DNA from 2 places in the Methylomonas defluvii genome. Region 2 is predicted to be linked to the other one. Evidence: predicted binding sites of a transcription regulator. Region 2 holds the regulator's gene; the other holds the start of a gene.
What was found. Region 2 encodes HrcA, which represses chaperone genes, less so after heat shock. Its sites were predicted from a motif close to TNTTAGCACTCNNNNNNNNNGAGTGCTAANA; they were not measured.
Positions count from the first base shown of each region.

Region 1: rpoH (RNA polymerase sigma factor RpoH) is a predicted target of HrcA. The motif match lies at 2,163-2,193, and genes of this name have one in related genera.

Region 1 is NZ_JAXARY010000007.1:117,331-133,341, forward strand. Features, by position in the region: gene QLH52_RS09500 (ABC transporter transmembrane domain-containing protein) at 1-1,019, opposite strand, end outside; tRNA gene QLH52_RS09505 (tRNA-Leu) at 1,135-1,219, opposite strand; gene rpoH (RNA polymerase sigma factor RpoH) at 1,268-2,122, opposite strand; gene QLH52_RS09515 (glutamine--tRNA ligase/YqeY domain fusion protein) at 2,363-4,024, shown strand; gene QLH52_RS09520 (fructosamine kinase family protein) at 4,039-4,923, shown strand; gene QLH52_RS09525 (response regulator transcription factor) at 5,139-5,783, shown strand; gene QLH52_RS09530 (hypothetical protein) at 5,801-6,250, opposite strand; gene QLH52_RS09535 (type II secretion system F family protein) at 6,251-7,474, opposite strand; gene QLH52_RS09540 (GspE/PulE family protein) at 7,476-9,128, opposite strand; gene QLH52_RS09545 (hypothetical protein) at 9,133-9,858, opposite strand; gene QLH52_RS09550 (hypothetical protein) at 9,836-11,650, opposite strand; gene QLH52_RS09555 (type II secretion system protein) at 11,939-13,045, opposite strand; gene QLH52_RS09560 (type II secretion system protein) at 13,042-13,683, opposite strand; gene QLH52_RS09565 (PglL family O-oligosaccharyltransferase) at 13,852-15,594, opposite strand; gene QLH52_RS09570 (type II secretion system protein) at 15,886-16,011, opposite strand, start outside.
Region 2 is NZ_JAXARY010000033.1:28,466-44,476, reverse strand. Features, by position in the region: gene QLH52_RS23075 (DEAD/DEAH box helicase) at 1-1,148, opposite strand, end outside; gene QLH52_RS23070 (PilZ domain-containing protein) at 1,299-1,661, shown strand; gene rapA (RNA polymerase-associated protein RapA) at 1,715-4,477, opposite strand; gene QLH52_RS23060 (NUDIX hydrolase) at 4,676-5,113, shown strand; gene dapB (4-hydroxy-tetrahydrodipicolinate reductase) at 5,158-5,964, opposite strand; gene dnaJ (molecular chaperone DnaJ) at 5,968-7,107, opposite strand; gene QLH52_RS23045 (hypothetical protein) at 7,149-7,331, opposite strand; gene QLH52_RS23040 (DUF2442 domain-containing protein) at 7,336-7,614, opposite strand; gene QLH52_RS23035 (DUF4160 domain-containing protein) at 7,611-7,988, opposite strand; gene dnaK (molecular chaperone DnaK) at 8,456-10,390, opposite strand; gene grpE (nucleotide exchange factor GrpE) at 10,462-11,100, opposite strand; gene hrcA (heat-inducible transcriptional repressor HrcA) at 11,151-12,191, opposite strand; gene QLH52_RS23015 (hypothetical protein) at 12,545-12,679, opposite strand; gene QLH52_RS23010 (glycine zipper 2TM domain-containing protein) at 12,745-13,047, opposite strand; gene QLH52_RS23005 (TonB-dependent receptor) at 13,310-15,769, opposite strand.

The DNA of each region.
Region 1 (16,011 bases), on a different contig from region 2:
GCCGGTTGGGCATGTAGCAATTCCAGCAAGCGCCCGGTTGCGCCGGTTGCCCGCATCACGTCGCCCCAAACTTCCGCTATGGTGCTGACCCCGCCGGAAACCAGCGTGGCATAGAGCACGAAAGAAGCCAGTTGCCCGCCGGTCATGACACCCGCGTTGACCTGGTTGGCGCCTATCCACAACACGAAAATAATGGAACCCATTACGGCCATGATGACGATGACCGTCAATGCGGAACGAAACCGGCTGCGGCGAACAGCAGTGAGGAAACTGATTTCGGCGCGCTCGCTAAAACGTTTCGCTTCGCAGCTTTCTTGGGTATAGGCTTGCACGGTAGGCACCGCATTGAGAATCTCGCCGGCCAACGCCGAGGCATCGGCAATCTTATCCTGCGATTCCCGCGATAGCTTTTTCACTTTCCGGCCCATTGCCAGAATCGGCAAGGTCAGCAAGATCATCAAGCCCAATATCAATGAGAACAGATGCAGGCTAGTCACCGCCAGCATAATCATGCCGCCGACAAACTGGAATACGCTGCGTAAGCCCATGGAAATCGAACTGCCCACCACGGTCTGAATCAGCGTGGTATCGCCGGTCAGTCGTGACAACACTTCCCCGGTTTGCAAGGTTTCGAAAAACTGCGGAGACTGCGCCAAGACCCGTTCGTAAACCGCGCTGCGCAAATCCGCCGTCACCCGTTCGCCAACCCAACTGACAGTGTAATAACGTGCGGCTATCGTCACCGCCCACAGGCAGGCCAAGGCAAATAGCGCCAGAAAGTGTCCATCCATGCTCAGCGCACCTAACAACCCACCCTGCTCTGCCTGTCGCTGCCCAAATCCAAAATCAATCAGATCGCGGAACGCCAAAGGTACTAACAGAATCGTCGCCGAGCCGAGACACAATAGGCAAAAGGCTACCAGCATTCTAGCGCGATAGGGACGGATAAACGGCCATAACGCCTTTAAGGTTGATATTTTTCGGGTGGGATCGGTTTGCTTAGAACGGGAGAAAGGCATATCAATACCTCGTGGAGAACCTTGGCGCGAAAATGCATCGCTTGAAAATAAAAAACCCGCTAAGCCTTGCGGCTAGCGGGTTTTTTGAATTTCTTTGACTACCTTAAAAGGTAGATGGTACCGAGGGTCGGAATCGAACCGACACTCCTTTCGGAACCGGATTTTGAATCCGGCGCGTCTACCAGTTTCACCACCCCGGCAAAGAAAGCGTCATTATACTGATTTTTGCAGAAATGCCAAACTATTTTTTACGCTGCCAATATTACCGCTGCTTTCAGCTTTTTCATGGCGTTTTGTTCAAGCTGTCTGATACGCTCAGCCGACACTTGATAACGATCCGCCAATTCGTGCAAAGTGGCTTTTTCTTCCACCAGCCAGCGGCTAGCCAGAATATCGCGGCTTCTATCGTCCAAGCCGGCCATGGCGTCCATCAGCAACTCTTCCTTGCGGTCTTCCCAGTCGCTATTTTCCAGCAATAAAGCCGGATCGGCACCATGCTGTTCCAGATAAGCGATAGGCGCTTGCACATGGTCTTCGCTGTCGTCGCCCGTTGGCTCAAGTCCTATATCGCGACCATCCAAACGCCGTTCCATTTCGTAAACCGTTTTGACGTCCACGTCCAGGTTCTCTGCTATCGCTTCCGCATCGTCTTGCGATAGATAGTTCAAGTCGTTTTTAAACTTACGCAGATTAAAAAACAGTTTGCGCTGCGCTTTAGTGGTGGCAACTTTAACGATGCGCCAGTTTTTAATCACATACTCGTGAATCTCCGCTTTGATCCAATGTACGGCAAACGACACCAAGCGCACGCCCATGTCGGGGTCGAAACGTTTTACCGCTTTCATCAAGCCGATATTGCCTTCCTGGACAATGTCCGCCAACGGCAAACCATAACCGGCATAGCCTCTGGCTACATGCGCCACGAAGCGCAAATTGGACATCACCAGCTCACGCGCAGCATTCAGGTCGCCTTCATCCCGGTAACGTAACGCCAAGTCCTGCTCCTGCTCGACGCTGAGTTTGGGCATTTGGGCGACTAAGTTCAAGTAAGAATCAAACGTCCCAACCGATAAATTGATCGGCAAAGCCAAGCTGTTGTTCATATCACCCTCGTTTCCGCGGAATAAATTAACGTTAACCGAATTCTAGCACTCGAAACACGAGAGTGCTAATAATTTAGTAAAAATCTTTTGATACAGATAGTTACACTGACTTTTGCTTCAATTTTGCTGTGTAACCAGCTAACGATGCCGCCTTTACGAATTCCGGCCAAACTCGTTAAAATGCCGATTAAGTCAGAAATCTCCGCCTAACTCATCAAAACCACAGCCATTTACTCAAACATGTCAGCTTCCGATAGCCCCGTTTCATCCAACTTTATTAGACACATCATTGCCGCCGATCTGGCCGCCAACAAAAACAACGGCAAAGTTGCCACCCGCTTTCCCCCCGAACCCAATGGCTATCTGCACATCGGCCACGCCAAATCGATCTGCCTGAATTTCACCCTAGCCGCCGAAAACAACGGTACCTGTAATTTACGCTTCGACGACACCAACCCGGAAAAAGAAAGCGTCGAATACATGGAAGCCATCGAACGCGACGTGCAATGGTTAGGATTTAAATGGGCCGGCAAATATCACGCTTCCGACTATTTCGAACAACTCTACGCTTACGCGGTGCAGTTGATTAAACAAGGCGATGCCTATGTCGACAGCTCAACGCCTGAACAAATGCGCGCCGACCGCGGCACCTTGACCGAACCCGGCAAAGAAAGCCCTGACCGTAGCCGCTCCATCGAAGAAAACCTGGATTTGTTCACCCGGATGCGCGCCGGCGAATTCGCTGACGGCCAGTATGTGCTGCGCGCCAAAATCGATATGGCCTCGCCCAACATTAATATGCGCGACCCGACCATTTACCGTATCCGCCGCGTGCATCATCAACGTACCGGCGACGCCTGGTGTCTGTACCCCATGTACGACTACACCCATTGCATTTCCGATGCTTTGGAAGGCATCACCCACTCAATCTGCACCTTGGAGTTTGAAGATCACCGTCCGCTGTACGACTGGGTGCTGGACAAATTGCAAACCCCTTGCCATCCACAGCAAATCGAATTCGCCCGCCTGCAATTGGAATACACCATCGTCAGCAAGCGTAAATTGCTGCAACTGGTCATGGAAAAACATGTCAATGGCTGGGACGATCCACGCATGCCGACCATTTCCGGCCTGCGCCGGGCCGGTTTTACGCCGGAAGCGATTCGCGATTTCTGCGAACGCATCGGCGTCACCAAAAACGATTCCTGGATCGAAATGGGTGTTTTAGAAAATTGCATTCGTGAAGACTTGAACGAACGCGCTCCGCGAGCGATGGCCGTGTTAAGGCCGTTAAAAGTGGTGATCAGCAACTGGGAAGACGGTAAAACCGAAACCTACCAAATCGCCAACCATCCGCAAAAGCCGGAAATGGGCAGCCGTGAAGTCAGCTTTTCCAAAACCATTTTGATCGAACAAGACGATTTCATGGAAAACCCGCCTAAAGACTTTAAGCGTTTGGTGCCGGGCGGTGAAGTGCGCTTGCGCGGTTCTTATGTGATCAAATGCGAGGAAGTGATTAAAGACGCTGCCGGCAATGTCATAGAACTGCATTGCAGTTACGATCCGGCCACCTTGGGCAAAAACCCGGAAGGCCGCAAAGTCAAAGGCGTTATTCATTGGGTATCTGAACAACATGCCGTGCCTGCCGAGTTACGTTTATACGACAGGTTATTCAGCCATCCCAACCCGGACACGCTGGATAATTTTCTGGACGGCATCAATCCCAATTCGTTGGAAGTGTTGACTGATTGCCGGGTGGAAGCCAGCCTGGTCAATGCCACGCCGGATACCCGTTATCAATTTGAGCGCACCGGCTATTTTTGCCTGGACTATGCCGACAGCACCGCGGAAAAATTGGTGTTTAACCGTACCGTGACCTTGCGCGACAGTTGGGCAAAGTAGCAAGGTAATTAACCATGGCCGCGCTGCAACCCTTAGTTAGCCATCTCGAAACCCAAACCGGCCAGTCTCTTAACAACCACCGCCTCAGCACTATCGGCGGTGGCGACATCAATAGCGCTTACCGGCTGCAAGCCGCCAATATCGACTGGTTTATCAAATTAAACCGGGCAAGCCTGGCAGAGATGTTTGTAGCAGAAGCGGCCGGTTTACGCGAATTGGCCGACATTGGCGCGGTGCGCGTGCCCAAGGTGATTTGCTTTGGCGAATGTCAACAACACGCTTATCTGGTGCTGGAATTCATCGAATTGGGCGCGTTGCATAGCCGCAGCGCCAGCTTATTCGGCGAACAACTGGCCTTGCTGCACCAGCGGCCGCAAGCCTATTTCGGCTGGCACATCGACAACACCATAGGCTCCACGCCGCAGTACAACGCCAGACACGACGATTGGGTCAGTTTTTGGCAGCAACAACGCCTGGGCAAACAATTACAGTTTGCCGCCGCCAACGGTTATCGCGGAGCGCTGCAGAGCCAAGGGGGAAAACTGCTGGAAAGAATTGGCGATTTTTTTAGCGCTTACCGCCCACACCCATCCTTACTGCACGGCGACTTATGGGGCGGCAATGCTGCCTCGGATAAGCAAGGACAACCGATAATCTTCGACCCGGCTTGCTATTACGGCGACCGTGAAACCGATCTAGCCATGACCGAATTATTCGGCGGTTTCAGCCGCGATTTTTATGCGGCTTATCAAGCCCAATACCCACTGGACCCTGGCTACAAAACCCGTAAAACCCTTTACAACCTTTACCATATCCTCAACCATCTCAACCTGTTCGGCAGCGGTTACTTGAACCAGGCCAACAGCATGATCGCTCAGTTATTGGCCGAATTAAACTAATCGCGTTCAGCACCGAATGGCCAACCAAAGCGATAGGTTGACATAGCCAGTTGCAATTCCCCATCCTCCATTTTCCCGGCTCATAAAAAGAATTTTTCCCGCCTCAATCCAGGAATTTCCTCCTAGATAATAGCCGTCAATTTTAAGGCCGAAACAGCAGCTTATATCCAGAGCCGCGTTTCGAAATTTATGACACCACCCATTCCACCGCTGCCATGAGCAACACCCTAAAAATATTGTTAGTCGACGACCATGCCGTGGTACGCGCAGGTTTTCGCATGCTGTTGTCGGTTAGAGGCAATGTCGAAGTCATCGCCGAAGCGGAACGCGGCGAACGAGCGATTCAGCTTTATTGCGAGTCCAAGCCTGATCTGGTGGTCATGGATTTATCCATGCCGGGAATCGGCGGTCTGGAAGCCATTCGCCGGATCGTCGCGCGGGATGCTAATGCGCGGATTTTGGTATACAGCATCTATCACGAACAAGTTTACGTGCGGCGCGCCTTGGATGCCGGCGCGCAAGGGTACATCACTAAAAACATGGCGCCGAATCTATTGTTACCGGCGATAGAAAGCATTATGCAAGGTAAAGGTTATACGGAACCCGGCCTGCTTAAACCCGCGGACGAGCCGTCCGCCAATGCGCAATATCAAGCGCTGATCGATGCATTCTCGCCGCGCGAGTTCGATATTTTCCGGCTACTGGCCCAAGGCCTGACGGTCTCGAAAATTTCCATTCACCTGTGTTTGGGCAATAAAACCATCGCCAACTACGCGACGCAAATCAAGAAAAAACTGCAGGTGCAGACCACCACCGAATTGGCCCACATTGCCGTCAACCTAAACATACTCAATCAGTAAACCCTATCTAAAACCGCTCAGCGCAATACTCTGATCGAACCCAAGGTACCGGTTTCAACGGTCACACTCAGCCGGGTAATTTTACTGACGCGGATGGCGTTCTTGGGTTGCGAGGGGTCGAAATTGAATTCATCGCCCTCGCGCACCATAAAAGTACCGACACCGCTGACTTCCAACAGAGCAATAAAGGCCTTGCCGGTCGGATTCAATAAGCCGCGTAGTTTAAGGTTAGGCACCTTCATGGTTTCTTGATTCGGCATAAACCCATAAGCGCCAGCGGCGGTACCGCCCTGCGCGCCAGCCGTTTCGTACATCAGTTCGCTGGGCGTGAACGGATCGCGCAACTGCTTCGGCGCCGCAGGTGTCAACGGCAGCGGCGTGGCCGGCGCTTCCAGAGCCTGCGCGGCTAGTGCCGCCATTGAAAAAAAAAGGCCGGCAATCGGCTTGATTGAATTCGACAAACTCATTTAATGCCCCGATACCAAAGAGAATAAGGCTTGAAAGAATGCATAATAGACAAAGCCCACCATCAAGCCTATGACCAAAATCATCACCGGCTCGATCAAGGCCGACAGACGCTTGATCGCAATTTCCAACAGCTTTTCGTAATAAAGCCCCAGTTCCTGTAACACCTCGTCCAGCGCCCCGGTCCCTTCGCCAACTGCGACCATCTGCACCACCAGCGGCGGAATGCGCGGATGATCGATGCTGCGCGCAATATCCCGCCCCTCTAAAATCTGGTTCGATGCGGCCAGCAACTGATCGACATAAACCCGGTTGCCCAGCAAATTAGCGGTAATTTTCAACGCTTCAAACACGGTGACACCGCTGCGCAGCAGAATCGACAGCGCCCAGTTCATCTGCGCCATGGCACCGGTCACCAGCAGCGAGCCGATCACCGGCAGCCGCAGCAACAGCCGGTCTATCCACAAGCGGCCGTTACGGGTTTGATAAATCAACATCACCAGCAGCAGAAAAGCCGCCACACCACCTACCAGCCACAGGCCATGCTGGCGCACGAAGTCCGATATATCCACCAGCAACTGGGTAGACGGCGGCAAGGCTTTACCTTTGCCCATCAAAAACTTGCTGAATTTGGGGATGATTTTCACCACCATGAAAATGCCGACGCCGATTGCCGCCAGCACCACAATCGCCGGATAAATCATCGCGTTGATGGTCTGCGCCCGCAATGCGGCTCTTTTATCCAGATGTATCGCCAACCTTTCCATGATTTGGTCCAAATCGCCCGTGGTTTCACCGGCAACCACCAAATTGATCGCCATTTCCGGAAACACCGCCTTGTGCTTACTCATCGCCGACGACAGCGATTGGCCCACCCGAATGTCTTTCAGCATCAGGCGTAAAGTCAAATTCAAGCGCGGATTGGTCAATTGTGCCTGGGCCAGCTCTAAAGCCTGCGCCACCGGCAAGCCCGCCCGCAGCATAAAACTCATTTGCCTGAAAAAGAAAATCAGCGCCGTGTTCGTTACCGAACGTTGCGAGGCCAACCAGTCCGAGAAATTAGCCTGGCCGAGAAAGCCGCTGCTGCCGCGTCCCTGGCGCAACGCCAATACTCGCAAACCGCTCTGGCGCAATTGTGATGCTGCATTACCCATATCGTCGGCTTGCAAGCGGCCACCAATCTCGTTGCCTCGCTCATCCAAGGCGGTGTAAACAAATTCAGCCATCTCAGTTTACGCCGCGCATACCGCGGGTTTTGTGGACCGCTACATCGCGTAACTCGTCGAGCGTGGTCATGCCCAGCAGCACTTTACGGCAGCCGTCCTCCCACATAAAACTCAGACGCTCACCGGCACTGGCTTCCAAGGTTTCCTCATCGGTGCCGCGGGCCACCAAGCGGGCGAGGGTTTCATCCAGCCACAGGGTTTCGAACAATCCTAGCCGGCCGCAAAAACCGCTGCCCTGGCAGATCACGCAACCGCCCGGTTCGTATATTTGCACTGCATCGTCGTCCCGCCCCAATTCCGCCAGCTCGGCAGGCGTCGCCGAGCGTGGTTTGCGGCAATGCCCGCATAAGCGGCGTACCAAACGCTGCGCGATCACCGCCGCCACCGTGGAACCGATCAGGAATGGTTCGCAACCGATGTCGATCAAGCGCGTGACGGCGCTCACCGCGTTGTTGGTGTGCAGCGTCGAAAACACCAAATGCCCGGTCATTGCCGCTTTTACGGCCACATCGGCAGTTTCCGGATCGCGGATCTCGCCCACCATCAGCACGTCCGGATCGTGCCGCAGAAACGAGCGCAGGGCGTCAGCAAAGCTGACTTTCGGCCCGGTCTGCAATTGAGAAACCCCGTGCATCACATATTCAATCGGGTTCTCCACGGTCATGATGTTGATGTCGGCGCGGTTGATTTCTTGGAGCGCGGCGAACAAGGTGGTCGATTTACCGCTCCCGGTCGGACCGGTCAGCAGCACCATGCCGTAGGGGCGGTGTATCACCTTGCGAAAATGCTGCAAATCTTCTTCCATCATGCCCAGATCGGCCAGCGTCAAGCCAAACGCCTCTTGGCCGAGCAGCCGCAGCGTCATCCGTTCGCCCAGCCGGGTCGGCGCGGTCGCCACCCGAATGTTAAAGCCCTTGTCGATGGGCCGGGGCAAATGATAAGAAAAACCGCCGTCCTGCGGCATGCGCTGTTCGGCTATATCCAAGCCGGCCAGCACCTTGACCCGCGACACCAAAGCAGCCGCCGCGCCGGCGTTGGCGACCAACGGAAAGTCGCGCAATTTGCCGTCCACCCGCAAACGAACCCGCAGACCTTGCGCATCCGGCAATAAGTGAATGTCCGAGGCCCGGTAAAAATAGGCTTCGCGGATGATGCCGTCCAGCATGGCCACCAAATCGGTATCGGTCTCCGCTGTCACCGCGCCGCTTTGCTCGGGCGCCGATTTTCCGGCCAATGCCTGCTTTACCTTTAATTGCAATAGAGCCAGATCGGCCATTGCCAGCGGCAATACCTGCCCCAACAAGCGTTGCACCGAATCGATGCCGCCCCGGTCGCCCGGATCGCCGCAGATCAGTAACACCTGTTCGCCATCACTAACCGGCAACAGCAATTTGCGCTGTACCAGACTGGGCGGAATTTTTTTTAACAAGGTGTTTTCCACCTGTAGCGTATCCAGATCGACATACGGCACACCGTATTGCTCGGCCACCGCCCGGTGCAAGGCCGATAACGGAAAACGATAATGGGCCTGAACCATGCTTAGCAAACTCAAGCGTTGCCGGCGAGCTTCCAGACGTAGGCGTTCCAATTGCGCAGCTTCAATCAAGCCACAGCGCACACCGGCTTCCAGGAGATGTTCGTCATTGATAGCCATACGCTTACAACGCCAAAATCACTTCGGCCAACAAAGATTGCGGATAGCCGGGCATCGCCAACACCGGCATGCGCTCGACACTGATCCGCAGCACCGCCACTTGAAACGGCAGCCGATCCAAATCGTGAATGAAGCGGTTCAAAGCCAGATAGGTACCCTCCACCTCCAGGCGCCGCAACGGCCTTTCCAACAAGGAACCCGGCGACATCCGCGCCACCCAACCAGCACTCAGCGGCGGAATCACGGCAGCGATGGGCGCAGCGGCAGCGGCCGGCGTTACCGTCGCCGGTTTGTTTTTCCGGCTTTTCTTGGTGGTTGCCGGTGCCGCCGCTACCGGCGCGGCATTGTTGCTTACCGCCGCTTTGAAAACCTCGTTGGCGCGCACATGAATCTGCGCATCCCGCGCCACTTTGGAAATATTCACAATCAGAAACTGCGAGTCGTCCGGCGCCAGATGTTTTTCCACGCTGTCCGACTGCTCCTTGATAGCCGCCAGCAAACGCTCTTGTTCCGCTAATTGGCTCTTCAAACGCTCGATGTCCTCATCCGGTTCTTCCGGGATCTCGGCGGTACGCAGGCGCTTATCGGTGGCTTCCGCCGTTTGTTGCAATTGGCCGATTTCCCGGTTGGCCGGCACCCAGCGCAACCAGGCGTAAGCGCCGATAACGATCACGCCGATAGCCAAGGCCGACAACCATTGTTCGCGCTTACTCAAAGGGGGTAGTTTCATGGGTATTTGGATTGGATAAACGAATGATTTTGCCGTCCGGCTCGGCCAATTTGACCAGCCGCAAGGAAATACTGAAGCCGTTGCTCTGCAGCGGCCCTTTGCCGAAAGTCACTTTGGGCTCGCGAACCTGCAAATCCCAGCGGGCTGCGGCATCACCCACCCGTTTGATAAAGGTCTGCGCGGCGCTGTCGCTGAGCGCCCAGGCTTCCAGCACCAGGTTTTCCGCTTCGATGCGTTTGGCGTCGATAGGGTTGGGCGCCGCCGCGTTCGCTGCCGCGGCCGGTTTTAATGCCGACTTGTCCGGCTCATCCAAACGCTCGATCACCACCTCATTGTCAACCAGCGTTTGCAGCATACCCAACACGCCTTTCACCAAATCCATGCGCTCCGGAATATCTTCGTCGTAGAAGCGGGCCAGATTTTCCAGACGCGACTGTTCGGTGCGCAAACTCTTGATTTTGTCCTTGATCTGGGCGATTTCAGCCGCTTGGGCGTTGATGCGCTTAATAGCCTCATCGATACTTTGCCAGCTGGCGTCCACCTGCTGTTTGTAGCTCTCGACGCTACTTTTGCGCGCCCACAACGACAGCTCAGCCACGCCGACCACCACCAATAACAGCAGCACCAGCGCCGCGGCCCGCACCTCCAAGCGATCACGCAGTGCCGGCAACGGGCCGCCCAAGCGCACCCCCACGCAACGCTCAGATTCGGCCAAACCCAGTGCATGGTAAGCCGCTCCGGCCATGCCCGGCGAGACCTTATCGCCAACGGCAGCATGGCTTAGAGGATGCAAGTCCAGTTCCAGCATGTGTTCCAAATTGGCGGCCAGCTCCGGTGCCGGCGGCCAACTAGCCAGCCAGACCGGCTCGCGCGGCGGCGCATGCAGCGCGTGATAGCTTTCCAGACAAATATCCAGCGGCGCTTTGTGCAGATTCAAATAGTGGCGCAAGGCCGTAATCCCGCCAGCGGCTAGCCGCGTGCTAAACCCCAGACCGGGTTGAGTCTCCAGCAGCACGGCGTGGGTTTCTGTCGGGGGCAATAAGGCCGCGCTGCAACCGGTCAAGGGATACATGGTTTGCAATTTCACACCCTGCCGCGCGAAAGCGTCCGACCAGCGCTGCAATAAACTTTGATGCACGCAACTAATCAGCCAGTTAAAAGTACCGGGTATATCGTCCACCGCACTCTGCGCCGCCCAGCCGACTTCGATGGCCTCGTCGGCGGCTTTCAGCCACTCCTGCCCGGTCAAGCAGGCATTGAGCTGGCTGCGTTTGATATAACCCAACTCCACCGCCAGATCGCCGAAACGCCGTAACGAAAACTGCTCGGCCAACGCCAAACCTCCGCCGGCTCTGGATTTACCTTGCTGCAAATCCATCACCGCCCGCGCTTGTTCCTCGGTCATATAACCTTGGCCCACCAATAAATGCCCCACCGACCAGCGGGTGACGTGTTGCAACAACAGCGGCTCCGCTTCCCAGCGCGCCAGCTCCAACATCTGCAACAACGGCCGGGGTTTGCGGGGATTGACCGGTAACTCCACCAGCGTGGAAAACACCGCCGGCGACAACAGAATCGCCGAACCGCCGCCCTGCCAACCCTGGCTTTTTAGCGTAGTCAGCACATCGCTCAGGCCTTCGGCCATATCCACCTGCTCGGTTTTGGCCTGATACAGCAATTCCATATCCTGATCGGCACGGCGCAGCACGGCGGCGCGCAAGGAAAAACCGTCGGTCTCGCAGACCAATAACTGCGACGGGATAGCAAAAGGGATAAAACGGTTAAATTTCATGGATGCTTGGCATTTGAGATTGTTTAGCGGTTTCCGGACTGTGGCTTTTTCGGCGCTGCCGCTTAGCGCCCCGACGATCCTCGGTCATTGCCATTAAATTAGCAGCAGGTGATTCCCTCTCCCCCAGGGAGAGGGTTAGGGTGAGGGGAATAAATAAGGGAAAAAACGATATTTTGATCCCCTCATCCCAACCTTCTCCCGGAGGGAGAAGGAGCTTTTTCCTTAGCGTATTGGCAGTGACGGCCCGCACTGAAAGCACATGGCGAGACGGATTCGGACAAAGTGGACTCATGGAATGATCCAATTAAGGGCCAAATTCAGTGTCTGGCGGGGTGAGACGCTGAAACTGCGGATGTTGGCGATGTTTGGCTTCGGGTTGGGATTGGCTCCAGTGGTATCGCAATCGCCGTCGAAAATCACAAAATCGTCTGGGTCAACCGTCCCACCTTGGTAACAAACAATCGCATACCCGCGTTGTCCAATAGGCAAGAGTGGCGGCGTGCTCAACTTAAAGCTCTCGGTTTTTTGACCGCTCGCCGATACTGATAGGCTTGCCAAAACCAAGTAATCAGGAGTTCCCTCGTCCGAATCGACATAGTCGGTCAAATCGGATAAATAAAGGCGCAATACCAAGTTGACGTCTGACCCTGGCAATTTTGTCCCGCTTTGATTCTCAAACGTCACGCTCACTGCCGCCGGTAATGGCACCTGCCAATCGGCGCTGACAATCAGTTGCGGCGCGGCCACGTCATCGGTGGCAACAGTTAAATCCATGCCTTCGCTAGCTAAACTGGCGGTCGCTGCGGTTACGCTGTAATCCCATCCTGAATCCAGCGCATCAGCGGCCGCATTCGCGCCTTCGTTACCATAGCCGTCTCTAAAACGCAGGCCGCCGCCGGATTCCGGGATAACCTGTAAATAGGGGCCGCGCCAGCCTATGCCGACCCCCGTGTTCTGATCCAGATTCCATTCGCTAACGATTTCGGTGTCGTCGCACGGCGATTTAAAGGTTTTCGGAACGGTGGCCGGAAGCACCTCGTCACCGAGCCTCAATAACTCCGCCAAACATAGCGGCAAGCGCCCCATATCCGCCACAAAGCCGCTAAGCTCCGGCGCGCCGTTTACTGTGCGAGTCGGGTCGCCGACGATGGCTTTGCGGATCAGTTCCATCCGGCGTTTGGTTTCGTCGTATTTGGCTTGGTCTTCCACGCCCTCGGTCAATAGCAAACCGGTGGACGCCACCAGTGCCATCAAAAAAATCACCAGCAACATTTCCAGCAGGGTAAAGCCGCGCTCGGATTTGTGATGTATCGAACCGACCGCAGGTAGGGTGGATAAGCGGAGCGTGATAGCCTGCGCTTTGGCGTTTTTGGCGATTTCGATCAATAAGTTCATCGCAACAAACACAGCACGGTATCGTCACCACCGCCGGCCAGCTGGCAGGTGCCGGGCGTTGGGCTATTGTCGGTGTTATCCGGACCGAGGCTGACCAGCCGAGCTTTGTCGGCGTCATCCAAATCCAACATGAGGTAATTGGCTTGATAGGCATCGGTAATCACCCACAAATTATCGACACCGGCATAACTCATCAGGCCGCTTTTGCGTTGCAAATACGGGCCGTTCCAACCGCGATGGGTGTCCGGATTCCAGCCGTTGCCGGAAGGGTCGGCAAACAGCATCCAGAAATTGGCCGGCGATTCGCACCAGGCCAGTTTTGCGGCGTCCGTGCTGCCGGCTTCGCTGGGCAGATTAACCAAATCCGGATTGATTTTGCCGGGGTTTGCCGGGTCTTCGCAGACGTAAATCCCCTGCCCCGGTAAATCGTTGCTACCGCTATCGCGGCGAAACTGTAACAAAGCATTGCGGATTTCCGCGATTTCAAACCGGGTAGCATCTTGGCGGCCTTGATCCTGCACGCCTTCATAAGCCAGCACCGCCGTGCCGGCTACTACTGCCATCAGCACAATCACCGCCAATAATTCCAGTAGGGTAAAACCGGCTTGCGACCGAATTTTCAGAGTTTTGGAACGCACGACGGCAACATGGCGCCAGGCGACGGGCCGCAACATTCCGCTAAGAACAAACAATAAACACCTCATTTACTTGCTTGTGAAAATTAAAAACTTAGCCAGCCCTAGTTGCCGAGTCACTAGCATTAAGTTGGCGTCACGCCGGCATCGGCAGCCAATCAAACCTCTCAGTTAAAGTTGCTTGGCAGGCGCACCGCTGCTGGTGACCACTTTTGCACCTAGCGTGGAGGCCAGCATCGGCAACATGAAGTTGACTTTGACGCTGTCCGCACCTTTGAGATGGAAAAGATCGACAATAAACTTTGAGGCATCATTCGGATAAGCGGCCAAGGCCCGGCTTAACGTCTTTTTGGATGCTTGCTGATCGCCGTTCAGGGCTTGCATCAGCGCCAGCCGGTACACTAAATTGTTGGCCGGCACGAAACGCACGGCAACATCCGCCAATACGGTCAGTTGCGGCCGCATCGCCAAATCGTCGGGCTGACCGGTAAACGTAAAAATCATCGGCACATAAGGTGTTAGCAGCGGCGCTTGCGTCACCGCTTTTTGACAGACATCCACCAGATGATCGGAGCGTTGCTGAGAGGGTTGCGCCACCGTCGCTAACAAAGCCAATTCCATGCGCAGGTAGTGAGTTTCATGTACAACTGCCACGGACGCGGCGGCAGCAATGCAGAAGCCGGCTATGACAGTGCCGGTTTTTTTCCAGGCTATCGGCCGGCTCAACTCATCACCCAAGCCCAATACCATCGCGGCAACCCCTAAAAACGGCGCGTACCACAGCGGGTATTCCAACATGCTGTGAATGCCCAAAATGGCCGCCAACAACATCAGCCAGGTTTTAAACGCTTGCTGCGTTGTCCCCTCGCCCACGGCCAGCACCGGACGAATCCAGCGGCTGATAGCCAACAGCAGCAGCAACACCGGTAACAAACCCAGTTCGGCCAGCAAGTGCAAAATCAGGTTGTGCGCGTGTTCGATATAGGTAGGCAGTGCCGGAATATAGCGGCCAGCTTGAAAATACGCGGTGTCGAATTGCCCGAAACCCTGACCCAGCAAGGGCTGCTGCAAAAACAAGTGCCAGGCCACTTGCCAGATATGCCAGCGCGGCGACGCGCCGCTGGTTGGTTGTAGCATGCGTTCCGCCGAGCTCAGTTGCGCGTCCGGCAAAACACCCAGCGACCACAAACCCTGCAAGGCCAGATAGCCGAAAAGCCCTAAGCCGATGGGTTTCAACCAGGCGGAACGGTAGCGCCACGCGATGACAAAGATGGCTAGCCAATACAATAAAACACTGCGAGAAGGCGTCAGGCTCAAGCCCAGCATCAGGCTAAACCCGCAGAACGCAAATACCCCTCGAGGTAGCCGACCAAGCGCATGCCAGTACAGTAAAGACACACTGCCCAAGGCCAAGAAATCGCCGTAGTTGTTGGCTTGGCCGACGCCGCCCCAGTCGCCGATTTCCCCGGATAGCCGCCCGAATAGCTCACGCCAGGCCACCAGCGCGGCAGCCGTTACCAAACCGCCGGCCAGCCAGCCGCCGACCCGTTCGCTACCAAACTGTTGCCGCAAATGGGCCATCAAAACCATCATCAGTGCGGCCCAAGCCAAATAAGCCATCCCCATATAGGCATGCGGTACGACGACTTGCGGCAACAGTTTGCTTTGTAAGGCCAGATAGGCGGCCAGCGTTAAAGGCAACCACAGCGTGCGCGGCAACTGCAAATGCTCGCTACGCCACAAGCTTGGCAAAGCCGCCGCACAAGCCAGCAATCCGCCGACTACCGCCAGCCATTCCAGATGAAAGGTGGTTACCGGCTGCAAATGCCAGGGCGCCAGCCAAGGCAAAATCGGCAGCAAACCCAATAGCAACAGGCTGAGCGGTGGAAGTTTGGAGAAGTGGAGCGATTTCATCGTTTGTTGTCTGTTTTGGTTGTGTGGCGCTTGGCGCTTATGTGTTACGCAAGCCTGTGCGAACCAAGTGCCGTTAAGTTAAGCCGTTCGTGGAGAGCTTACCTCGTTCCCACGCTCCGCGTGGGAACGCATAAAGGCTTGCCACCGCCACAGCACGCCGGCTATCCGAGGCGCTACTCTTCGGTATTCCGAGAGGCCGAGGCCTACTAGCGCTAGACTCTTTAGCAAAGCCCAGCGCTAGTAGGGGTTCCCACGGCGGACCGTGGGAACCAGGGTTTACCTAGCTAATGATTAGTTAGGGTTTTGAGCGGCGATGTTCTCATCAATCATACGGCCTTCGGTGTCAACAACGGCCAGTAAGCGGGCTTTGTTGAATACTTCACTGTCAGCAAAGCTGGCATCTTCATTGGTATCTTG
Region 2 (16,011 bases):
GTCACCGCCAAAGACACGCTCGGATAGCCGGTATCGTCGACTCGCGGAATCTGCCTTTTCAACAGTTTTTCGATGGCAGCCAACAAGTACGCCTCTTCCGGATCAACCAGCGAAATTGCCTGGCCTTCAGCGCCGGCGCGGCCGGTACGGCCGATACGATGCACATAATCTTCCGCTACTTGCGGCAAATCGAAGTTCACCACATGCGGTAATTGATCGATGTCCAGGCCGCGCGCGGCAATGTCGGTGGCAATCAACGCGGTAATGGAACCGCTTTTAAAATCTTCAAGCGCCCTCACCCTCGCCCCCTGGCTTTTATCACCGTGCAAGGCCGCGCAACGGATGCCATCCTTGATCAACTGCTTGGCCAAGCGATCCGCTCCGTGCTTGGTGCGGACGAACACCAACACCTGCTGCCAATGGCCGTTACCTATCAGGTAGGACAGCAATTCGCGTTTATATTCGCGCTGAATGCCGTAGACCAGTTGCGAGACGGTATCGGCGGCGGCATTGCGCTTTGCGACCGAGATTTCTACAGGGTCATTGAGGATTTGCTCTGCCAGCGCGCTAATTTCCGGGGCATAGGTCGCCGAGAACAGCAGGTTCTGGCGTTTATTGGGCAGCAAAGCGATGATTCGACGAATATCGCGGATAAAACCCATATCCAGCATTCGGTCCGCTTCATCGAGTACGAAATGCTCGACCTTCGACAAATCCAGATGTTGTTGCTGAATCAAATCCAGCAAACGGCCGGGCGTGGCAACGACAATATCGGTGCCGCGCTGGATCTTCTGAATCTGCGGGTTGATACTGACGCCGCCAAAAATCGCCTCGGCAAAAAAAGGTAAATGCTTGCCATAGGTTCTGACGCTTTCATAAACCTGCATCGCCAATTCGCGGGTCGGTGTCAAAATCAATACCCGAACCGGCCGCGGCTTTTGCGGAACCGGTTGTCCTTGCAACAACTGCAGCAAAGGCAAGGTAAATCCGGCGGTTTTACCTGTGCCGGTTTGCGCGCCGGCCAGCACATCGCGGCCTTGCAAAATGACCGGAATAGCCTGCGCCTGAATCGGTGTGGGAGTTTCATAGCCTTGTTCGGCAACCGCCTTAAGAAGCTGCTCGGACAAACCCAATTCTGAAAATAACATGCAAAAACCTTATTTTATGCCCGCAATTAACGGGTGTATGAATAGAAAAGATATGGCATGATGGGCACGCCACAGTAGCAAAAACTGACTTTGCACCTACACTAAATCCTCAATAGCATTACCGCGATTCTTCAGCAGAGGCCACAACACATGAGTTTCGAAAAACGAATTCACCGTAGAGTAAAACCTAGAGGCCTGCAGGCCGGCATTATTTTCAATAGCAGAACACCCCGGGAAATTTCGCTGAATGCGGAAATTCTGGACATCAGCTATAGCGGCATCCGGGTTAAGCTTCAAGACCCCATCAGTCCCGATGTTGCCGGCAAAGTTAAAATCACCATGGTATTGCCTGAATCCGGAACGCCGTTCAGTGTACACGGCATTCTGAAACATCAACATGTCGATTCGGAATGCGGCTTACACTACGTAGACCACGTCGAAGGTTCTATCGACGATCTGATGTTTGAATGCGTGGAACTGGACGACACCACCGTGCTGATCAAAACCGCTTAATCGTCATCCCGGCACCAAACGGCACCTGCTCGCCGTAAATCGCTGTCGGCAAGTTAGCTGGTAATCACAAACCGCACCGCATCCAGCCGCAACTGAGTTTCCTGTATGCTTTCGTGCGAGAGCATGGTCATTTCCTTGAGTTGCTCTATTTCCTGCTCCTTGATGCCGGGATTGATCTTTTTCAGCCGCACAAGACGTTTGATTTCCCCGGTTAGCGTGGCTATCATCAGATTACTGCTTTCCGCTATCAACTTCTGCATTTGCGCACCCGCCAACTGCTCCGCGACTTTGATCATATCCTGAATATGCTGGCGTTGGCTGTTCAAAAACTGGCTGATTTGCGCCTTATCGAAGCTATCGCCAGTCTCGACCAAGCTGTCGTGGCTAACAACAGCCGTTAGATCCTTTTTATTTTGATCGACCAAAACGCGCAGCGGCGTGTGCGGTAAAAATCGGCCGATTTGCAATTCGGCGGGCGCGCTGCATTCCGCAACAAACAACAGTTCCAGCAGGAATTGGCCGGCTTTCAGTTGCGGGTGTTTGACCACGCTGACGGCGGCATTGCCGGTCTCGCTGGATAGCACCAAATCCATGGCCGACAACACCATAGGATGTTCGGCGGTGAGAAATTGCATGTCTTCCCTGGCTAGCGCGATGTCGCGATTGATGGTTACCGTCAAGCCGTCGTCCTGCAGCATCGGAAAATGGGCGATGCGCAAATTTTCACTGGGCCACAGAATATGGCAATCGCGCGAATGGTCTTCCACATCGACACCATAGCAATCGAACATCGCTTCCATAAACGGCCACAAACTACCGTCGCGTTCGCCGGCACTGATCTCTTCCACCAAACGCGCGGCTTCTTGCGGACGGCAAGAATTTAACTCCAACAACAAATCGCGGCCTTTATGCAATTCCTCTTCAACCTGGCTGTTCAGGGCCTTGGTGTTGGCGATCAAGGCTTCTACTGCCGCCGCATCGCGGCTGAGCAAGGCGCTGTCACGCGCATCGCCGAGCAACTTCAAGACTTGCGCGGCGCCCGAACAGTTATGCCGGAATGCATCCAATCCTTCGTCGTACCAACGGAACAGCACATGCTGCGCACTGTCGAGCAGATAAGGGATATGAATTTGAATCACATGCTTTTGGCCGATTCGATCCAGACGACCGATGCGCTGCTGCAGCAAATCCGGATTTTCCGGCAGATCGAACAAAAACAGATGGCGCACGAATTGAAAATTGCGCCCTTCACTGCCGATCTCGGAACAAATCAACACTTGCGCCCGGCTCTCTTCGTCGGCAAAAAATGCCGCTGCCCTATCCCGCTCGACGATACTCATGCCTTCATGAAACACCGCGGCGGTATGCCCGACGTGCTGCCGCAACAATTGCTCCAGCTGGATCGCGGTCTCCGCACGTTTGCAGATTAATAAGGCCTTTTCGTCGCCCAAGGCTTTCAACTGCGCAACCAGCCAATGCAGATAAGGACTGTTGGCTAAGTCCGCCGTGTCTTCACCTTGCAGCGGATAAGCATGGCGTTGCCGATCCGGAAAGCCCTGCACGGTTTGCCGAGAGTTTCTGAACAAAATCCGGCCGGTGCCATGATGATCGAGCAACAATTTGATCAACTCTTCCCGGGCATTGGCTTCGCTGTCGTTAACCTGTTGCAGCAGTTTGTCGACATTGTCCTGTTTTAATAAAACTTTCAATTGCTCCTGCTGTTCGGCATCCAGCGCTTCGCCGGAAATCAGCAAATTGGCAAGTCTGGCTACCGGCTCAAACTGGCTTTCTTCGCGCAGGAATTCTTCAAAACGGTAAAAACGATCCGGATCGAGCAAGCGCAAACGCGCAAAATGGCTTTCCTTACCCAATTGCTCGGGCGTAGCGGTCAACAGAATCAGGCCGGGGGACGCCAAGGCTAATTGCTCGACAAATAGATAATCGGCACTGGGTGCGTCTTCGCTCCATTCCAGATGATGCGCTTCGTCGACCACCACCAGATCCCAACCGGCATCCAAGGCTTGTTGCTGGCGATGCGGAGAATCGGCAAAGAAGCGCTGGCTGCACAGCACTAATTGTTCGCTGAGAAACGGGTTCTCGTCGGGACTGGCAAAGCAGCGGCTTTCGTCGAAAATGCTGAAGCGCAGATTGAAGCGGCGCAGCATCTCCACCAACCATTGATGCAACAGGCTTTCCGGTACCAAAATCAACACCCGCTTGCTTAAGCCGTTAATCAAGCGATGCTGGATGATTAAACCGGCTTCGATGGTTTTACCCAAACCCACTTCATCGGCCAGCATAATCCGAGGCAACGCGCGACTGGCGGCTTGATGGGCGATATACAGCTGATGCGGAATCAGCGAAGCCCGTGCGCCCTGCAAACCTTTGGTCGCGGCTTGTTGGTGCTGTTGCTGGCGTCGCCAGGTTTCATAGCGTAATAAAAACCAGGCTGTCGGATCGAATTGACCGGTGAACAAACGGTCTTGCGGTTTGTTAAATTGAATATGATGGTTAAGTTCCATCTCATCAATTTGTTGCAGCTGACCGTCTTCATCGACTCCGATGTAAGTCAACAAGCCATTGTGTTGTTGCACCTGTTGCACGCTAATTTTCGCGTAATCCGCCGATTCGATCACGTCGCCTTCGTTGAACTGCACCCGGGTCAACGGCGCGTTATCTCTGGCGTAAACCCGGCGGTCGCCAGTCGCTAAAAATAGCACGGTGACACGGTTAAACTCGGTGTCTATGACCATACCCAAACCGAGTTCCGATTCGGTATTACTAATCCAGCGTTGGCCGGGAATAAACTCATTCATGTTTTGATTCTTGGAAATTTGATTCGACTTTAAAAGCGCCGTGTAAAGCGGCTGGGATGATATGAAAAGCCGATTAATTCATGATTAATTGGTCGAGGAAAAAGCATCGAGAATTTCAGCAAGGCTTGAAAACATGGTTAAATTTAGCAGAACACGCCTATTTTCAATGCACTAAAACTCATCATTTTCAGGAATGCCATGGCAAAGCCCGTCACCCCCTTGTTAGCCGCCGATATTTTGATCGAACTGATCGACCACCCCCAGCGTCCTTTCGTGTTGATAGAGCGGAAATATCCGCCCTATGGCTGGGCAGTTCCCGGCGGGTTTGTCGATGTCGGCGAAACGATTGAGCACGCGGCCATCCGCGAAGCCAAGGAAGAAACCTGTCTGGATGTACAACTAACCGTACTGCTGGGCCTTTACTCCAATCCGCAACGCGACCCACGCAACCACACCGTCACCGCTGTCTACCTGGCGCAAGCGCATGGCACACCGATGGCGGCCGACGATGCTAAAAACTTTGGTTTATTCAACTTCGACAATCTGCCCAGCCTGCTGGCTTTCGATCACGCTCAGGTTATTGCGGATTACCGGCATTATAAACTGACAGGCGAGGTAACGCCTCTACGAATATAAGTCTTAGCTGATTCAGCGATGTGCAGACAAAATTTAAGACCTGATCAGCCTTTCAGACCCAACACATCCTGCATATCGAACAGGCCGCTTTGTTTGTCCGCCAACCAAGCCGCGGCTCTTACCGCGCCATTGGCGAAGGTCATACGGCTGGTGGCTTTATGGGTAATTTCCACTCGTTCACCTTCATCGGCAAACATCACGGTATGCTCACCGACTATATCGCCGGCCCGGATAGTGGAAAAGCCGATGGTTTTGCGGTCGCGAGCGCCGGTATCGCCTTCGCGGCCATAGATGGCACAGTCTTTCAAATCGCGCCCCAAGGCTGCAGCAACTACCTCGCCCATCCGCAACGCGGTACCGGATGGCGCATCGACCTTGTGGCGGTGATGTGCCTCAATTACTTCGATGTCGGTGTAATCACCCATCACCTTGGCGGTCATTTCCAGCAACTTTAAGGACAGATTGACGCCGACGCTGAAATTGGGTGCGATGACTATTGCCACATCCTGGGCAGCCTCAGCAATCGCGGCTTTTTGCGCCTCGCTATAGCCGGTCGTCCCTATCACTATTTTTTTGCCGGCCTGCCGACAGATTTCGACGTAATCCATCGACGCATCGGGCCGGGTGAAGTCGATCAATACGTCAAATTTATTAGTCAGAGCAGCCAAGTCGTCGCAGACTTTAATACCTGCCGCTGACACACCAGCCAGTTCGCCGGCATCCTTGCCCAGTGCCAAGCTATCGGGGCGGGATACCGCTACCGTCAACTCAGCATTTTCCGCCGCCAGCGCGGCTTTGAGCAAGCACAGACCCATGCGCCCGGAAGCGCCTACTACCGCGATCCGTACCATGTCTTATCCTGTTAATTTATCGAAGAAGTTTTTAACGCCATCCATCCAGCCATGCTCTTGCGGGCTGTGATGTTTGCCGCCGCCGGACAAGGATTCGCCCAACTTCTCGATCATGGCTTTTTGATCTTTGGTCAGATGTACCGGGGTTTCCAATTGCACCTTGCACAACAGATCGCCGACTGCACCGCCCCGGACCGGTTTCACACCTTTGCCGCGCAAACGGAACATGCGTCCGGTTTGGGTTTCCGGCGGGATTTTCAACATGACCTTGCCGTCCAGCGTAGGTACCTCCAGTTCGCCGCCCAAGCAGGCCATGGGGAAACTGATCGGCACTTCGCAATACAAATTGGCACCATCACGGGTAAAGATCGGATGATCCTTGACCTGCACTTGTACATATAAGTCCCCAGCCGGACCGCCGTTCGCACCGGCTTCGCCTTCGCCGGCCAAACGAATCCGATCGCCAGTATCCACGCCGGCCGGCACTTTGACGTTGAGGGTTTTGGTTTCCTGCACGCGGCCTTGACCGTAGCACTTCGGACAAGGATCTTTGATCTGCTTGCCCGTGCCGCGACAGGTGGGACAGGTTTGTTGCACAGAGAAGAAGCCTTGCTGCATCCTGACCTGGCCGTGCCCATGACAGGTATTACAGGTGACCGGGCTGCTACCTTTTTTGGCGCCGCTGCCGTTACACTCAACGCAAGCCACCAGAACCGGCACCTTGACGGTCGCTTCGGTGCCACCAACGGCTTCTTCCAGGGTTAATTCCAGGTTGTAGCGTAAATCAGCACCGCGTTGCACGCTGCTGCGTTGCTGCCGACCGCCACCGAAAATATCGCCGAACACATCACCGAAAATATCGCTAAAATTCTCCGCCCCGCTAAAGCCGCCACGACCGCCGCCCATAGACGAATCGACGCCGGCATGACCGAATTGATCGTAAGCCGCGCGTTTTTTTGGGTCGGATAAAATCTCGTATGCTTCCTTGACCAGCTTGAATTTCTTCTCCGCTTCTTCCGGATTATCCTTGTTTCTGTCGGGATGAAATTTCATCGCCATCTTGCGATAGCTCTTCTTAATCTCGGCTTCGCTGGCGTTGCGATCCAGTTCCAGCAGTTTGTAAAAATCTTCTTTTGCGGCCATTTAAATGTCTTGAGTCACTTGATTAATTTATCTATTTATTTTTACTTTCTATATTCGGCCTTTATTGGCTCGCTAAACTTTGGCGGCAATAATGCCTGTTGATCTCGCTGAAAACTCAACAACTCACTTGCTTTGAGCGACATTATTTCGGAAGGTATCAATTCAACGATGCCGGCATCGATCTCTTCTGCTCTGGTTTCCGCCAAGTCTAACCAATTATTCATAAATCTACGCTGCCGATTCAATATAAGTACCGTGTTCCAAACGATTCATATACAAATCGATCATCGGAAAACATAATTCATAATCGCCCCACACCAATTCCCCGTACTCGATACGATAATCGGAAAATTTCGCCGAATCGAGGTAAGCTCGAATATCAGGGTGCGGGGAACGCATCAAAAATCCCTTGAAGTCGATAATCTGCTCCTTGCCATCATCAAATTTTAAGCGCAAAAGATACGAATCGATCTGCTCGGCGCTACAAATATTAACAACTTGATTCATTTCAACCTCGTACAAATGCGTTCTGGTCGAATCGATTTATGCCAAACAAAATAATCGATCCATTTTTGCACAATGTCATTAACACGAGCCGTGACAATTTCGCGGAAATATTGCATCTCACGCTCGGATAACATTTCACGGCCGGAGACTGTAATATAACGAACACTATCAACTCGCCCATCTACCAGAATAATTTCGGCCTTCGCTTCCCGCCCCTGGCATTTGCCGTGAACATGAACGGGTTCGTGTTCATTGGCATAAAACATCACAATTAAACCGAAATATTCGTATAGTTTTGGCATTGCCGGTCTTGCCTGTATTTCTGCCGAATTCGGTTTATTCAATGTAGGATGGGCTGACGCCAGGAAGCCCATCGTTTGCAAAAGGTCCGCGGTGTGAGTACCCTACATGACTAATCTGACCTAAGAGGGCTTAATACGGCGCAATGCCCGTTGGTTATTGCGCCCTACCGGACTAGTCTGTCGACTCCAAAACATAACCTAACATTCCATCGGGTATATAAGGTCGTACGGCCTCGAAAACCAAGCGCTTTCCGTTGTGATAAATAGTGTATTTCCCAGGGGCTCTTACATTTGGCGAAATGACTCTCGCATCGTAATTATTCTGTTGCCAAGACTCCGGTCCACCCGGGCCAGTTATTGCAATCGGCGATTTCCTGGAAAAAATAAACTCACATTTTTCCAATCTTCCATTGATTTCAACTTCTGAATTCATTTCGTTAATATTCAGTTATATTGGTACACACATAAAGCGGAAGCTACTAAGCATTCCGCTTATGTTTACAACTTATGGCTTGACTGACAGCCATCCGCCCTACACCTTATTTCTTATCGTCCTTAACTTCTTCAAATTCCGCATCGACCACGTTGTGGTCATGCTCCGCGGCAGCTTCCGCCGCGCCTGCGGCATGACCGCCCTCAGCACCGCCTTCCGCACCTTTCTGTGCGTAAACGCGCTCCGCCAATTTGCCGGACAACTCGGTCAAGGCATGGGTTTTGGCTTCAATTGCATCTTTGTCGTCGGATTTGAGCACTGCTTGCAGGTCTTTGATCGCCGATTCGATGGCCGATTTTTCGTCGCCGGCTACTTGATCGCCCAGTTCTTTCAGCGACTTTTCGGTGGCGTGAATCATGCCTTCAGCGGAGTTACGCGCGGACACCAGTTCTTTCAGTTTGCGGTCTTCGTCCGCGTGCGCTTCGGCGTCCTTGATCATGCGTTCGACTTCGTCGTCCGACAAACCGCTGGAGGCTTTAATCACGATGGATTGTTTTTTGCCGGTAGCTTTGTCTTTCGCCGATACGTTCAAGATACCGTTGGCGTCGATGTCGAACGACACTTCGATTTGCGGAATACCGCGTGGTGCCGGCGGAATGTCCTGCAAGTCAAAACGACCCAAGGATTTATTACCGGCAGCCACTTCCCGTTCGCCTTGCAATACATGCACGGTCACCGCGGTTTGATTGTCGTCCGCAGTCGAGAAGGTTTGCGAAGCATTGGTCGGGATCGTGGTGTTTTTCTCGATCAATTTGGTCATCACGCCGCCAAGGGTTTCGATACCCAAAGACAGTGGTGTTACGTCCAACAACAATACGTCTTTAACATCGCCGCCCAATACGCCGGCTTGAATCGCCGCACCCAAGGCTACCGCTTCATCAGGGTTAACGTCTTTACGCGGCTCTTTACCGAACAGTTCTTTGACGAAGGCTTGCACTTTCGGCATGCGGGTTTGACCGCCCACCAGAATTACGTCGTTGATTTTAGAAGTCGAAATACCGGCGTCCTTAATCGCTTGCAAGCAAGGGCCTTTGGTTCTTTCGATCAACTCGTCAACCAGCGACTCCAGTTTGGCGCGGGTCAGTTTCACGTTCAAATGTTTCGGACCGGATGCGTCGGCGGTGATGTACGGCAGATTGATGTCGGTTTGCTCAGCTGAGGACAATTCAATTTTGGCTTTTTCTGCCGCTTCTTTCAGACGTTGCAACGCCAATGGATCGTTGTGCAGATCGATGCCACTGTCGCGTTTAAATTCGCCGGCCAGGAAGTCGATGATGCGCAAATCAAAGTCTTCACCGCCCAAGAAGGTATCACCGTTGGTGGCCAATACTTCGAACTGGTGCTCGCCTTCGATTTCAGCAATTTCGATGATGGAAATATCGAAGGTACCGCCGCCCAAGTCATAGACCGCGATGGTGGTGTCACCTTTGGGTTTGTCCATACCAAACGCCAGCGCAGCCGCAGTCGGCTCGTTGATGATGCGTTTGACATCCAGACCGGCGATGCGGCCGGCGTCTTTGGTCGCTTGACGTTGTGAATCGTTAAAGTAAGCCGGTACGGTGATAACCGCTTCGGTGACTTCTTCGCCCAAGAAGGCTTCTGCGTCTTTTTTCAGCTTCATCAACACCCGCGATGACACTTCGGGCGGCGCCATTTTTTTACCGTGGCATTCCACCCAAGCGTCGCCGTTGTTGGCTTCCATAATTTTGTAAGGCACCATTTTGATGTCTTTTTGTACCGCGTCTTCTTTAAAGCGGCGGCCGATCAAGCGTTTGATCGCGAACAAAGTATTCTCAGGGTTGGTAACCGCCTGACGTTTGGCGGACTGGCCGACCAATACTTCGTTGTCGCCGGTGAAGGCGATGATGGAAGGCGTGGTGCGCGCGCCTTCGCTGTTTTCGATAACCCGCGCGGTGCCGTTTTCCAGGACTGCGACGCAGGAGTTGGTGGTTCCTAAATCGATGCCGATCATTTTGCCCATTGATATTCTCCAGACTTGAATTGGTAATAAATTAAAAAGTTGTTAGCGATATGCGGTTGATCGTCTTAATTTCAAGCCTGCTCATCGATTTTTGCGCTATCGGCAGGTTTGTCCTCGGCTTTCGCCACCACCACCATGGCAGGGCGCAATAAACGGCCGTTCAACACATAGCCTTTTTGGAAGACGTTTAATACGGTATTGGGTTGGGCGGTGGCACTTGGCTGCATGACCATCGCCTGGTGCAATTCCGGATTGAATGCTTGACCGATGGGGTCGACGGTTTCGATATTAAATTTGGCAAATACCGACTCGAATTGCTTGATGGTCAATTCACTGCCTTCGCGTAGTTTCACTATCTCCGGGCTATCGCCGGTTGCCGCTTGCAGGCCTAATTCCAAACTATCCAGAACACTCAGCAGTTCTTTCGCAAATTTGGCCAGACCGTATTTGCGTTCGTCGTCCAAGTCTTTTTGCACGCGCTTTTTTAAATTTTCCATCTCGGCCATCGTGCGGATGGCTTTATCCAGATTCGCAGCAGCTTGTTGCTGGGCCTGCTCCAATTGTTCCTGCAAGGCTTCCACAGTGACTGGGGCGGCACCAGAGGCTTCGGTTGACTGTTCGTCGGCGTCGATTGGCTTGGTCTGTTCCAAAACTTCGGCGATCAAATCGCTATCCGATTGGGGTTCGTGGCTCGATTGCTGATGACTCATTACTTACTCCATGGTTCTAAATTTTTTAGTTGGCCTAACGATAGGGCCATTTATTTGGGATTCAAGGCCGCGCCCAATAATTTTGCCGTCACATCCACGAACGGAATCACTTTTTCATACGCCATTCGGGTGGGGCCGATCACGCCCAACACCCCCACCACTTCGTCATTCACCGAATAAGGCGCCGTCACCAGGCTGCAATGATCGAATGCGCTATAGCCGGACTCTTCACCGATAAAAATCTGCACGCCTTCGGCCTGTAGACACTGATCCAATAAATGAATGACGCCGCGCTTTTGGCTAAAAGCTTCGAACAACTGTTTGAGTCGTTCCATATCCGACAACTCGGAAAAGCCCATTAGATTGGTTTCGCCGCTCAACACATAGTCGTCGTTGGGTTGTTCGCTGAAGGTGAGCTGCGCCATGTTCACCGCGTCCATCATGCCTTGATTGACCTGCCGCTGATCGAGCTCCATCTCCCGCACCACCAAATCGCGAATTTTCGCCAAGCTGCGGCCGGAATAAACCGAATTCAAATAGTTGGCTGCCTGTTGTAATTCCGCAGGACTGAATTGCTTGTGGGTATGAATGATTTTATTGTGCACTTCCTGGTCGTCGGTGACGAAAATCACCAACACCCGGGTATTGGACATAGGCAGAAATTCGATGTGCCGCAAGGTGACGCTTTCTCTGCGCGGCAAAGTCACCACGCCGGCCATCCGCGTTACGTCGGACAATAATTTGGAAGCCTTATTCAACACGTCACTGGCTTTATCCGCCTCCCCTTTCAGGCCATGTTGCAGTTGATCCAATTCGCTGGATGCCAGCGGCTTGACGGTTAACAAACTGTCGACAAATAAACGATAGCCGCTCACGGTCGGGACTCTGCCGGCGGATGTGTGCGGGGAATGGATCAAACCCATCTCTTCCAGATCCGCCATCACATTGCGAATGCTGGCGGGGCTCAGCTTTAACTGCGGATCTTTAGATAACAAACGCGAACCAACAGGCTGGCCGTCCTGGATATAACGCTCAACCAAGGTTTTTAATAAATACAGCGATCTTTCGTTTAAATCTTGTCCGCCAGCCACGTCATCCCCCAAATTCCGTTAGCACTCGATATTGGTGAGTGCCAGACAGCAAAGCTATCAGTTGGGTCCGGCCTTGTCAACGGCTTGAACAGGTTATGAATAAACTAAGCGCAGCCAGCACAATCAAGGGCTGGGATTGAATATCCGAAGCCCCCGTGTCGTGGAGAACGGATCGATGGGCAGTTTGTTCCGGAATTACGATTTTTAGATGTATCTTCGATATTGCCCAACAACCGGCAATAAAAAACCCTGCAAGTCTGGGACTTGCAGGGTTCTAATTCGATCTAGCGTTTGCTTATCCGGACTGTATGGCAGGAACGCAAACGGCCAATAAACCGCAACCGCCAGTGGTCTCAAGCCCCCATTTGGGAGAAAGACAACACATAGTAGCTATAGTAGGCAACGACAAAAAACAACAATACATTCAAAAACTTTTCTACTCTACTGTACTGTTCTTGTTGATATTTTTTACCATTTTTTATTCTCATTTTGTCCTCCTGTCGCATGAGTCATCCAAAAATTCAAAACCGGTTAATTGATTGGCGGTAGCTGATTAACGGCTCATACTGTTGCCGATCCAGGCGCCGGCGGCGGCACCGATGCCGGCTCCCAACGGATCGCCTCTACTCATCTCGTAACCCGCCGCACTGCCTAACGCGCCACCTACCAAGCCCTGAGTGGAGCGTTGGTCGTATCGGTCGTAGCGCGGCGCGGGCGGCGGTGCCGGGACGTACTGCGTAACCCTCCCCGGTACATACACCCGCTCGACCTCGACGTACCGGTCATGGTGGTGATGTTTGTGATGACCTCGCCCATGCCCGTCAGCGATGGCTATTGGCGAAACCAACAAACTCATTACAACGACACTTGCCACTCTAAACATAAATCCCCTTGATCGAGAATAATTCATCTATGAGTTGATTCTAGAGAGCAATGTTTAAGTCTTGATTAGGAAAAGATTAAGAACAGATGAAGACAGCAAAGCCGGCGCTTACATTGCCAATTTTTGTGAACTGTGCACGCTAAGCGAGGACTATAAACTACCAATAGCCATTACTCCGGATACTCGCAAACCGAATATCCGGAGCAGATTGCGCCGGAGGCGACAGTCACGCACATTAAAAGCTGTAAGACACTTCCCCGTAAACGGTGCGGCCGGCTTGTTGGTAAAAAGAGGAATATTCCCGATCCAACAGATTATTCACCGAAAACGACAGATCGATATTTTTCGTCGCTTGATAAGCAATACGGGTATCGACCAGAAAATAAGGGTCGTAACTCCCTGGGACGCCGGCCCTTTGATCCAGATTTTGGTCGTTCGTATACTGCTGGCTGACATAGCGCCCAATAATGCCACCGCTCCAATGCTCATATTTGACATCCAAGCCGCCACTGAACATGGTCTCCGGCAACAACACCATCTGTTTGCCAACCGACAGCGGATTCGCCTCGTTCTTGGTAATTATCGAGTCGTTTAAGGTGTAGGTTCCCGTAAAATGCAGCCAGTCCCAATACAATTTCTGCCTTAATTTGGCCTCCACGCCTTCAACCTCCGCTTCACCCGCATTTTGCCGCTCCTGAAGCCGATTGGTTGCGCTTAATGTCGTATCTTTACGGTAAATCAAATCAGAAATGTAATGGTGAAAATACGAGGCGGCAATCGTTGTACCCTCAATCGGTGTTGCCTCTCCGCCTACTTCCCATGAATACATGGTTTCCGGTTTCAGATTCGGCCCGGCTTGCGTCAAGGTAAAAACACTGCCGCTAGCCGTTTGCGATGTCGAATACAAATCCGAGTTGGTGGGTGGACGGAATGCCCAACCGGTTGAAGCAAACAACTTGTAGCCATCCGCCGGCAACCAGGTCAAACTGAATTTGGGATTAAATTGCGACACGGAACGTTCGCTGTATGTTTGCGTCAGGTTAGTGGTGGTACCCGTGGAAGTGACAGTAGCCTTTTGTACGATGGAACCGGAAGTTGACCAGTCGTCATAACGAACGCCAAGATGAGCAATCAAGTTTTTACGCAACCAAATTTCGTCCTGAATAAAGGCGGAGTAAATACTCGACTCGCCCTTGCCATCGTAAACAGTATTCGTCACTGAGGACCAATCTTGCCAATTACTCAAGGCCAAACGTTTTTGGCCTTCCAAATTGTTGTGGTTTGCGCCAAAACCGACCGTGACAAAGTTACGTTGATCCCACAAAAACGGGAAGCGCAATGCCACATTACCGTCGATCCGTTGGCTAGGCGTGACGGTTAACTGGCCTCTGCCACCGCTTAAGGTATCGTCGAACGCCGCACTGTTTGGGCTAGGCGAATAAGTCTCGTGATCCATGTATTGAAAATCGACATTCAATTTCACGTCATGCCCAAAATCATGTTTCAGGTGCGCAAAATATCGCCGCGTATCTTCCACGGAAGGCAGGAAATGTAATAACTGCTGTTCGTAGACGGAAAGACGTTGGCCATTCAAATTCAAGTTGTTGCTTTGCGCCAGGCCGGCCACGCTGGCGACTGAATTGACAGTGGGGTTTCCGTTAGCGATTGCAATTGGCGAGCCTCCGGCAGTGGTCAAATAACTGTTAAACGTCCCTGCGCTGGTTTCGCTGCGGCTCCAGCTCATCCCGCCATCAATCTCGGTGCTATCAGTCAAATCGTAATAGAGATGCAAGGAAGCGGTGTTCTGCTCCCAAGGGCGTTCCCCTTTGTCGCCTATGATGTAGGTCGAGCCACCTTGGGTGGTTGCGGTCGGAATGGCACCGAATACCGGTGTCGAGGCGTTTCTTAACGCGGTAGCCGTGTTCGCTCTTATCGTGGCGTTCGGTATCGCGGTGGCTGATGGCGTAAAGCTCGTCGGCGAAGCCGTCACATAATCCGACACCGCCCAGTTATCACTATCCATATGGTTAAACGTCACCGAAATACCTAAACCGTTTTCAAAACGATCCCGGTAACGGCCCTTGATGCCCCATTGATCAACAGCCGCGCCACCGGCGCCAAATGACAAGCGCCCTTCGCGTTTAGTGGGTACTTTGGAGATCACATTCAGTACGCCGCCCATTGCGCCGCTACCGTACAGCGCTGAAAAGGGTCCAGGGACATATTCCACTTGCTGAGCGTCGTCCATATTCAGGATATTCCAATCAACCAGCCCTGAATTGGCATTGTTTACCGGCAGCCCATCCACTAAAAATAAAGATCGATTCGTACCGCTAATGCCATGGAATGCAGACGAGCTAACACTGGAGCCTGGGAAGCTGGTGCCATAAGCACTACCACGCAAATACACCCCCGGCACATCCTTCAAGGCGTCACCGATACGTTGGGTCAGGCGGTTTTCGGTATTTTCGGTGGTGATGACACTGACATTGGCCGGCGCCATTGATGCACTGATTTCCGAGCGCGTGGCGGTCACCACCATCGTGCCCAGCGACTCATCGTTGCTGGCCGGATTGTCGGTCTTAGCGGTTTCGGCTGGCCCCACGGCGCTTTGATCGCTATCTTCTGCCAGGATTTGATTGCTGTAAGCCAAATTGGCCAGGGCCAACAGCGTTATTACGTGTAAACGAGACAAAGTCGATTCCTCCGGTAATGCACCTTTAAAAAACGGCGCTTCATGGTCATGTTAGATTTATTTTTAATTCTTCTTACATCAAGAGCAGGCCCCTACTTGACTTTCCCCCTGAGGCGCCACGCTGTTATTCATATCGGGACTAAGTTAGCCCCCTAAATTACGTGCAGCTATCATCCCTACTAAAGCGGGAATGATGGCTGCCGAATTTCCAGGGTTACCGCCCTCGCGGTAACAAGGAGGCC